Regions from separate parts of the Candidatus Pantoea rara genome, predicted to be linked through region 3. Evidence: predicted binding sites of a transcription regulator. Region 3 holds the regulator's gene; each other region holds the start of a gene.
What was found. Region 3 encodes PurR, which represses purine synthesis genes. Its sites were predicted from a motif close to CANGCAAACGTTTGCNTG; they were not measured.

Region 1: a site for PurR is predicted at 1,231-1,248, ahead of purT (formate-dependent phosphoribosylglycinamide formyltransferase). Genes of this name have one in related genera too.
Region 2: a site for PurR is predicted at 971-988, ahead of ACR8BF_RS01460 (7-cyano-7-deazaguanine/7-aminomethyl-7-deazaguanine transporter). Genes of this name have one in related genera too.
Region 4: a site for PurR is predicted at 770-787, ahead of purL (phosphoribosylformylglycinamidine synthase). Genes of this name have one in related genera too.

What each region holds. Positions count from the first base shown of each region.
Region 1 is NZ_CP194942.1:1,752,091-1,754,293, reverse strand. It holds gene ACR8BF_RS08225 (prolyl oligopeptidase family serine peptidase) at 1-338, opposite strand, end outside; gene ACR8BF_RS08220 (tellurite resistance TerB family protein) at 465-1,121, opposite strand; gene purT (formate-dependent phosphoribosylglycinamide formyltransferase) at 1,287-2,203, shown strand, end outside.
Region 2 is NZ_CP194942.1:319,364-321,566, forward strand. It holds gene ACR8BF_RS01455 (DcrB family lipoprotein) at 1-163, opposite strand, end outside; gene ACR8BF_RS01460 (7-cyano-7-deazaguanine/7-aminomethyl-7-deazaguanine transporter) at 281-946, opposite strand; gene tusA (sulfurtransferase TusA) at 1,151-1,402, shown strand; gene ACR8BF_RS01470 (zinc/cadmium/mercury/lead-transporting ATPase) at 1,456-2,203, opposite strand, start outside.
Region 3 is NZ_CP194942.1:2,216,433-2,218,635, reverse strand. It holds gene punR (DNA-binding transcriptional activator PunR) at 1-813, shown strand, start outside; gene purR (HTH-type transcriptional repressor PurR) at 810-1,835, opposite strand; gene ACR8BF_RS10445 (YnhF family membrane protein) at 2,117-2,203, shown strand, end outside.
Region 4 is NZ_CP194942.1:1,047,248-1,049,450, forward strand. It holds gene mltF (membrane-bound lytic murein transglycosylase MltF) at 1-606, opposite strand, end outside; gene purL (phosphoribosylformylglycinamidine synthase) at 873-2,203, shown strand, end outside.

The DNA.
Region 1 (2,203 bases), 460 kb from region 3:
CTCCACTCGCCAGACTCCTCACTTGCTGCGGGCTGACGGTAATAGGCCGGATATTCGTTACCGGTCTGGTAACGACTCTGATAGCGGTAGCCATTTTTCACATAGGGCACTGAGTGATCTTCGGGCGGCAGCCGATCAATGATCTCTTTTAATACCCGGTCCTGAAGCGGCTGTTGTGAAGACATGATTTTTTTGCCGTAATTATTTTCGGCACGCAGGTAATCAAGAACCTCGCTGTTTTCGCGTTTGTCATCGCGCAGCCAGTAATAATTGTCAACGCGGGTCTCGCCATGCAGCGTCATCTCATGGGGTATTTTTTTTGCGATGGGTGCTTTCATCCATTCGTCTCCATCAACATAATGATCTGTAAGCGTAACACTTCAGCGGCCGGAAGCCAGAGATGACGAGAGAAGCTGCCGCTGGCTCAGCACGTCCTGTAAGCCGCCAGCGGAGTCGTAATGGAATTAACTGGCGGGCAGACGGGCTTTTTCAGCCTCAAGATCCTGCTGAATGCCGTCGCGCACATCCTGAGGGATTTTCAGCGCGTCACCCAGCGCGGAGAGATAGCTGCGCTCCATAAAGTGATCCACGTCGATGGCGGCACAGCTCAGGAAATAAAGCTCCAGCGCTTCTTCTTCATTTTTCACATCGGCGGCCAGCCACTGGGGATCCAGCGGGCGGTTCATCGCTTTCTGAATCAGCCGTTCTGCATCCTGACCATAACCGGATTGATGAATATTCTGCTGGATGGCTGCCCGCTCCTGATCGTCGATGTGCCCATCGCTTTTGGCGGCAAACACCAGCGCGGTCACCAGACGTTCGGCGCGCAGATCAACAGGCGTCTGCGCCACACCGAAGTCAGGTTCATTCTGGTGCGCCTCGCTGACCCGCTGTTTGTATTTGTTCCACAGCACCGCGCCAGCCGCCGCGCCACCCCCCACAATCAGGGCTTTGCCGCCATATTTAGTCAGCAGTTTGCGCGACGACTTGCTGGAGATCAGCATCGCGGCCAGACCGCCCAGTGCGCCGGGTGCCAGCATGTCGCTTAAGCCACCGCCCGATTTTCCGTCACCGCCCTTCTTTGTCAGCACCGACTGAATCTGTTGCAACCAGTTATTCATCATTCACTCCTTTCAGGATGTCAGCCGCTATCCTGCCCAAAAGGATGTCAGGAAACGTCAGAGCGGGAAAAGTACGGCAAAAAGCGGTATCAACTGCGCGAAAGATGAGAACGCAAACGTTTTCGTTTATACTTGCGCGCGAATTTTGACTGCTTAGGGGAATGTATGACGACTCTCGGAACAGCGCTGCGTCCGGCGGCAACGCGTGTGATGTTATTGGGTTCAGGTGAACTGGGTAAAGAAGTGGCGCTGGAGTGTCAGCGTCTGGGTGTGGAGGTGATCGCGGTTGATCGTTACGCCGATGCGCCGGCAATGCATGTCGCCCATCGCAGCCATGTCATTAACATGCTGGATGGCGCGGCGCTGGCAGCATTGATAGCCGTTGAGAAGCCTGACTTTGTGGTACCGGAAATCGAAGCCATCGCCACCGATACGCTGGTTGAGTTGGAGCAGCAAGGCCAGCGTGTAGTTCCGACCGCCCGCGCTGCACGACTCACCATGAATCGCGAAGGCATTCGCCGCCTGGCGGCTGAAGAGCTGTCACTGCCGACCTCACGCTATCGCTTTGCGGACAGCAAGGTACGCTTCGATGAAGCCGCCACAGAGATCGGTTTCCCCTGCATTGTGAAGCCGGTAATGAGCTCATCGGGCAAAGGCCAGAGCTTTATCCGCGACGCCAGCCAGCTCGATAAAGCCTGGGACTATGCGCAACAGGGTGGCCGTGCCGGTGCCGGTCGCGTCATCGTTGAAGGCGTCGTCAACTTCGATTTCGAGATCACCCTGCTCACCATCAGCGCCGTCGATGGCATTCACTTCTGTGCGCCGATTGGTCACCGTCAGGAGGATGGCGATTACCGCGAGTCCTGGCAGCCGCAGCAGATGAGTGAACTGGCGCTGCAACGGGCGCAGGATGTTGCCGCGCAGGTCGTTAAGGCGCTGGGCGGCTATGGCCTGTTTGGCGTTGAGCTGTTTGTCTGCGGTGATGAGGTGGTGTTCAGCGAAGTTTCACCGCGTCCACACGATACCGGCATGGTCACGCTGATTTCGCAGGATCTGTCAGAGTTTGCGCTGCACGTGCGGGC
Region 2 (2,203 bases), 1.9 Mb from region 3:
GTGGCAGTGAGAAGCTCAGTTTGCCATCCATCAGCGTGACAGTCTGCGCCGACTGACTGGCGCTGACGCCGTTGTCATTTGCCGCTTCATCTTTCTTCTGGTCACAGGCCGCTAAGCCAAGAACCAGTAAACCCATTCCTACATATTTCACCAGGTTGCGCATCAGAATCCCTTTTTAAGTTTCCAGTCAGGCAGTAATACAACAGGAATCAGGTTGCAAACGCAACCTGATGATTGTCAGAAGATCTTAGCGGGTAATAGCAGAAAACTGTATGGGCGCTTAGCCGAAATTTACCTGGCGGGCGGTCTGGCGCTCCGCCAGACGCTTCAGCGCGGCGTTGAGCAGCACGCCGTAGGCGGGCAGGAAGAAGACCATGCAGATCAGCACTTTGAAGCTGTAATCCACGAGGGCGATCTCAACCCAGTGCTGCGCCATAAACGCATCAGGACTTTTATAGAAGGCGATAAAGAAGAAGGCCAGCGTATCGCTGATATTCCCCAGGAACATGGCACAGCCCGGTGCTATCCACCACTGTGGCAGACGACGCAGACGGTTGAACACGTGAACGTCGAGGATCTGACCCAGCGCATAAGCCATGAAGCTGGCGCAGGCGATACGGGCAACAAACAGGTTCATCACTTCCAGTGCCTGCCATCCCTGCCATTCACCCTGATAAAACAGCGCGGAGACGCCGTAAGAGATAAACAGCGCTGGGATCATCACGGCCAGAATAATGCGCCGGGCCAGCGGTGCGCCAAAAATACGCACGGTAAGATCGGTCGCCAGGAAGATAAAGGGAAAGCTGAATGCACCCCAGGTAGTATGGAAGCCAAAGACAGAAATAGGCAGCTGAACCAGATAGTTACTTGATGTGATCACCAGCAGGTGAAACAGCGACAACCAGAAAAGCGCATGCATGCGCTGACGCGAAGAAAATGCGAGCATATTCAACCTTTTTAATGTTGGGGTGAGGGAACCCATTGCGGGACGCCGTTCGGGCAGCGCCTGGCAGTTTTATGAGCAAAAAGCGGCGGCATCTTACCGCGTTGTGCTTTTTATGCAATGGTTAATTTTAGCGCAATCGTTATCGCCTTGATTCACCGCCAGCACGCGCTAGAATGAGCGCCCTTTACCTGAACCGAGTTGATTATGAGCGATGCTTTTTCCTCTGCCGACCATCAGCTGGATGCCCGTGGCCTGCGTTGCCCGGAGCCGGTGATGATGGTGCGCAAAACCGTACGCGGCCTGCAGGATGGCGAGACGTTGCTGATCATCGCCGATGATCCGGCGACGACCCGCGATATTCCCGGCTTCTGCCGCTTTATGGAACATGGCCTGCTGGCGCAGCAGACCGACACGCTGCCCTACCAGTTTCTGATCCGCAAAGGCATGGCAGGTTAACGACAGCCGTTCGGGCCGTCTTAAACCTCACTCTTCGATCAGAAGCCTCACAGTCAGGCGCGACGACGCAGTAACCGCAACGCGTTGGCGGTGACCAGCGCGGTCGCTCCCGAATCTGCCAGTACCGCCAGCCAGAGTCCGGTCAGGCCCATCAGGGTAGTGACCAGGAAAATCGCCTTCAGACCCAGCGCAATTCCGATATTCTGGCGAATGATGCGCCGTGTCCGGCGTGCCAGCGCAATCATCGGGGCCAGATTGCTGAGCTGGTTACGCGTCAGTGCTGCATCGGCCGCTTCCAGCGCGACATCGGTGCCACTGCCCATCGCAATGCCCAGCGTCGCCGCTTTCATCGCCGGGGCATCGTTAATGCCATCTCCGACCATCGCCAGCGGCTGTTGCTGACTCAGTTCACGGATCGCCGCCACCTTATCGGCGGGCAGCAGGCTGGCGCGATAATCTATATCCAGCTGGCGGGCTATCGCCGCCGCAGCGCGCGGATTGTCACCCGTCAGCATCAGGCTCTCAATACCCAGCTTTTTCAACGCTTTTAACGCCGCCACGGCGTCGTCGCGCAGCTGATCGCGCAGGGCCAGCGCACCCAGCGCTTCGCCATCGCGCATCAGCACCACCAGGGTTTCACCTTCGGCTTCCTGCTGAGCAATCTGCGCATTTTGCTGCGGCGTCAGACCGGGAGTATGGCCGGGCGTCAGCAGCTGAATCTGCTGGCCTGAGACCTGCGCACTGATACCGCGTCCGGCCTGTACCTGCTGATCCTGCGCGTCAGGAATAACAAGGTCACGC
Region 3 (2,203 bases):
GCCATCAGCTATACGGTGCGCCAGCTGGAAAACTGGCTGGCAGTACCGCTGTTTGAACGTCAGCATCGCGAAGTGGTCCTGACCCCGGCGGGCGAGCATTTTGTCCGGGAAGGGCGAAGCGTCATCAAAAAAATGCTTGCCACACGGCGACAGTGTCAGCAGCTGGCCAACGGCTGGCGCGGGCACCTCAGCATTGCCGTTGACCGTATCGCCAAACCTCAGCGAACCCGGCAACTTGTCAAAGATTTCTATCGCCATTTTCCCGATATGGAGCTGATCATTCATTATGAAGTCTTTAACGGCGTCTGGGATGCGCTCGCCGATGGACGGGTAGAAGTGGCCATTGGGGCCACCCAGGCGATTCCGGTGGGCGGACGTTTTGCGTTTCGTGATATGGGCACCCTCAACTGGCGCTGCGTAGTTGCACCCGATCACCCACTGACACAGGCGAGCCAGATTGATGACGATACGCTGCGTAGCTGGCCTTCGCTGGTGCTGGAAGATACCTCGCGTGCGCTGCCGCGCCGTATGACGTGGACGTTAGATAATCAGCGCAGACTGGTGGTGCCGGAATGGCAAACCGGGCTGGAGTGCGTGCAGGCGGGATTGTGTGTGGCGATGGTGCCGGGACATCTTGCAAGGCCACTGCTCGACTGCGGCGATCTGGTTGAACTGACCTTGCCGGTGGCGTTTCCGGACAGCCCCTGCTGTGTTAGCTGGGCCGAGGATCGCGCATCACCGGCGACAGGCTGGCTACTCAGCTATCTGGGTGATGCGCAAACGCTTAATCAGGAGTGGTTAAGCGAGGATTAACGGCGATAGTCACGGAACGGACCATCGGCCACGGAACGGCGCTCTATCAGCGTAGGGTGGACTTCAATCGTTTGTGACACTTCACGCTTACTGGTGATGCGGTCCAGCAGCATATCCAGCGCTTTCTCACCCAGCTGGGCTTTAGGCTGATGCACGGTGGTCAGAGCCGGCGCGAAGTAGCGGGCGTTGCGCACATTGTCGTAGCCGATTACCGAAATATCCTGAGGCACACGCAAACCCATCTCGTCGGCAGCGCAAATCGCGCCCATCGCCATGATGTCACCACCGCAGAACACCGCCGTCGGACGCTGTTTCTGTGACAGGATCTGCTGCATCGCCTGATAGCCCGACTCCGGCTCAAAATCACCCTGCACAATCCACTCGGCGCGCGGCAGAATACCCGCTTCTTCCAGTGCCTTCAGGAAACCGGCATGACGTCCACCTCCGGTGTTACGCTCCATCTGACCGGGAATAGCACCAATATCCCGGTGTCCACGTTCAATCAGATAGCGTCCCGCCAGATAGCCGCCCTGAAAAGCATTATCGAGTACCGTGTCGGTGAAGTCGGCGCGCGACTCGCCCCAGTCCATCACCACCATCGGAATATTGCGGTTCTCTTCCAGCATCTGCAGCAGATCATCCGGATATTCAGAGCACATCACCAGCAGACCATCGACGCGTTTCTGCGCCATCATGCTGAGGTAGGCGCGCTGTTTTTGCAGATCGTTATGCGCATTACCCAGAATCAACGTATAGCCTTTGTCAAAACAGTGATTTTCAACCGCTTCAATAATTTCAGCGAAATAGGGCGCTTCGCTGGAGGTGGCAAGCAGGCCCAGCGTCCTGGTATGGTTCACTTTCAGGCTGCGTGCAACGGCGCTCGGCGAGTAGTGCAGTTCTTTGATCGCCTGCCAGACCGCGTTACGCGTTTCTTCAGCGACAAAGCGGGTTTTATTGATGACGTGCGAAACGGTGGTCGTTGAGACGCCGGCGCGTTTCGCCACATCTTTAATTGTTGCCATGAAAATCGGACTCCAGTGCTTATCTAACTCTATGATAAGCGTAGTGTTAAACGTTTGCGTCTGCTCAGGGGTTTTTTACGCAAAAATGCAGCTTTCCGGCTCGTAAACTGGCCTGGGGCGATGAATAAACGCTGTAAAAGATGCGCAAACGGAATCAGAGTTGCGCGCGTTGCGCAACAAAGGCGGGATTCTAACAAGGCTGGACGGATAAAACGAGATTTTTACCGGGCTGTGTGGGAAAATGCCATATCCCTACACATTGTGTGACTAAGGAGCAAGCAATGAGTACCGATCTTAAACTGGCGTTAATGACCACCGTGGGCTGTCTGCTGATGATTGTGGCCTTTAGTTTTACCGCCATTCTGCAC
Region 4 (2,203 bases), 1.2 Mb from region 3:
ATCGCCAATTGTGTAGTCAAGCTTGCCAGCGGCCACCGCTTCCAGCAACGCTTTAGGACTCAGATCGGTGGAGATCGCCCAGTCCAGATCGGGGAACTGACTGGAACGCGCGCTCTTGAGCGTTGACAGATAAGCCGATCCCGATGCAACCGTCAGCCGCCCCTTTAAGTCACCGAGGTTTTTAGGGCGCGGCTTATCCACGCGATAGACCAGCTGCTGCGAAACGTTGTAGTAACCTGGCCCGGTCTGAAAGCGCGTCAGGCGTTCATTGTTATAGTTGAGGCCAGCAGCCAGCAAATCGGCTTTACCATCGTCAAGGTCATCAAACAGATCGCTCAGGTTAGGACGAACCGTCACCTCGAGTTTGACGCCCAGATAATCGGCGAAGCGTTTTGCCAGCTCATAATCCATACCGGCCGGTAACTTGTTCACTGTGTAGTAAGTCAATGGGGAGTTGATGGTACTGACACGCAGCACTCCCCGCGATTTAATCTGTGAAATCGTATCCTGCCCACCCCCATACCAGGGAATGGAGGGCCACAGCGCTAACGCTAACAGCACGGCAACCAGACCGATAAACAGATAATTAAATTTTAGGCGTTTCAAATAGTTATCTCTCGCTGGCTCTAAGGCCTCTGTCTTTTAAAGGCAGTATTTATCTTCTTTGAACTCCCAGAGCGAGGGGCATTTTGCGCAACTAAATCACGCTGAGCAACTTTTATAGCAGCTTTTGCGCAAAATTCAGGCAAATCCGGGTCGCCAAAAATTGTGCGCAAACGGTTTCGTCGCGAGGTCGCTTTCTCTATAATACGCCCCGTTTTCCCTGTTGCGCCCAATTTGCGTCGCCCGGCGCCCTGACGAGAGACTTATTAATGGAAATTCTGCGTGGTTCGCCCGCCCTGTCGGCATTTCGTGTAAACAAACTGCTGACCCGCTTTCAGGACGCTCATCTGCCGGTGAGTGATATTTACGCTGAGTACATCCATTTTGCTGATGTCAGCGCGCCCTTAAGCGCTGACGAACAGAGCCGTCTGCAACGCCTGCTGAAATATGGTCCCTCTCTCGCTGAACATGCCCCACAGGGTCGTCTGCTGCTGGTGACGCCGCGTCCTGGCACGATTTCGCCCTGGTCATCCAAAGCAACCGACATCGCCCACAACTGCGGCCTGCCACAGGTGCGTCGTCTGGAACGTGGTCTGGCTTTCTATGTACAGGCTCCCCAGCTGACCGAAGCACAGTGGCAAACGCTGGGCACGCTGCTGCACGATCGGATGATGGAAACGGTTTTCAGCGATCTGGCGCAGGCTGAGCAGCTGTTCGCGCACCACACGCCGCAGCCGGTCAAAAGTGTCGATCTGCTGGGTGAGGGCCGTCAGGCGCTGGTTCAGGCCAATATCTCCCTGGGCCTGGCGCTGGCAGATGATGAAATTGACTACCTGGTGGCGGCGTTTACCGCACTGGGCCGTAACCCCAACGACATTGAACTCTATATGTTTGCGCAGGCGAACTCTGAGCACTGTCGTCACAAGATTTTCAACGCCGACTGGATTATCGACGGCGAGAAACAGCCGAAGTCGCTGTTTAAGATGATTAAAAATACGATGGAGCAGACGCCGGACTTCGTGCTGTCTGCTTATAAAGATAACGCTGCCGTAATGGAAGGTTCAGAGGTTGGTCGCTTCTTTGCTGACGCCGGAGAGAGCGAATACCGCTGGCATCAGGAAGCGGCGCATATCCTGATGAAGGTGGAAACCCACAACCACCCAACGGCGATCTCGCCGTGGCCGGGTGCTGCGACCGGTTCCGGTGGTGAAATTCGTGATGAAGGCGCAACCGGACGTGGCTCTAAACCAAAAGCGGGCCTGGTCGGTTTCTCGGTCTCAAACCTGCGTATCCCGGGCTTTGAACAGCCGTGGGAAGAGGACTTCGGCAAACCAGCCCGCATCGTCAGCGCGCTGGAGATCATGACCGACGGCCCTTTGGGCGGCGCTGCCTTTAACAATGAATTTGGTCGTCCCGCACTGAACGGCTACTTCCGTACTTATGAAGAGCAGGTTACCAGCCACAACGGCACCGAGCTGCGCGGCTACCACAAGCCGATCATGCTGGCGGGCGGCATCGGTAACATCCGTGCCGACCACGTGCAGAAAGGCGAAATCACCGTGGGCGCGAAGCTGGTGGTGCTGGGTGGTCCGGCCATGAA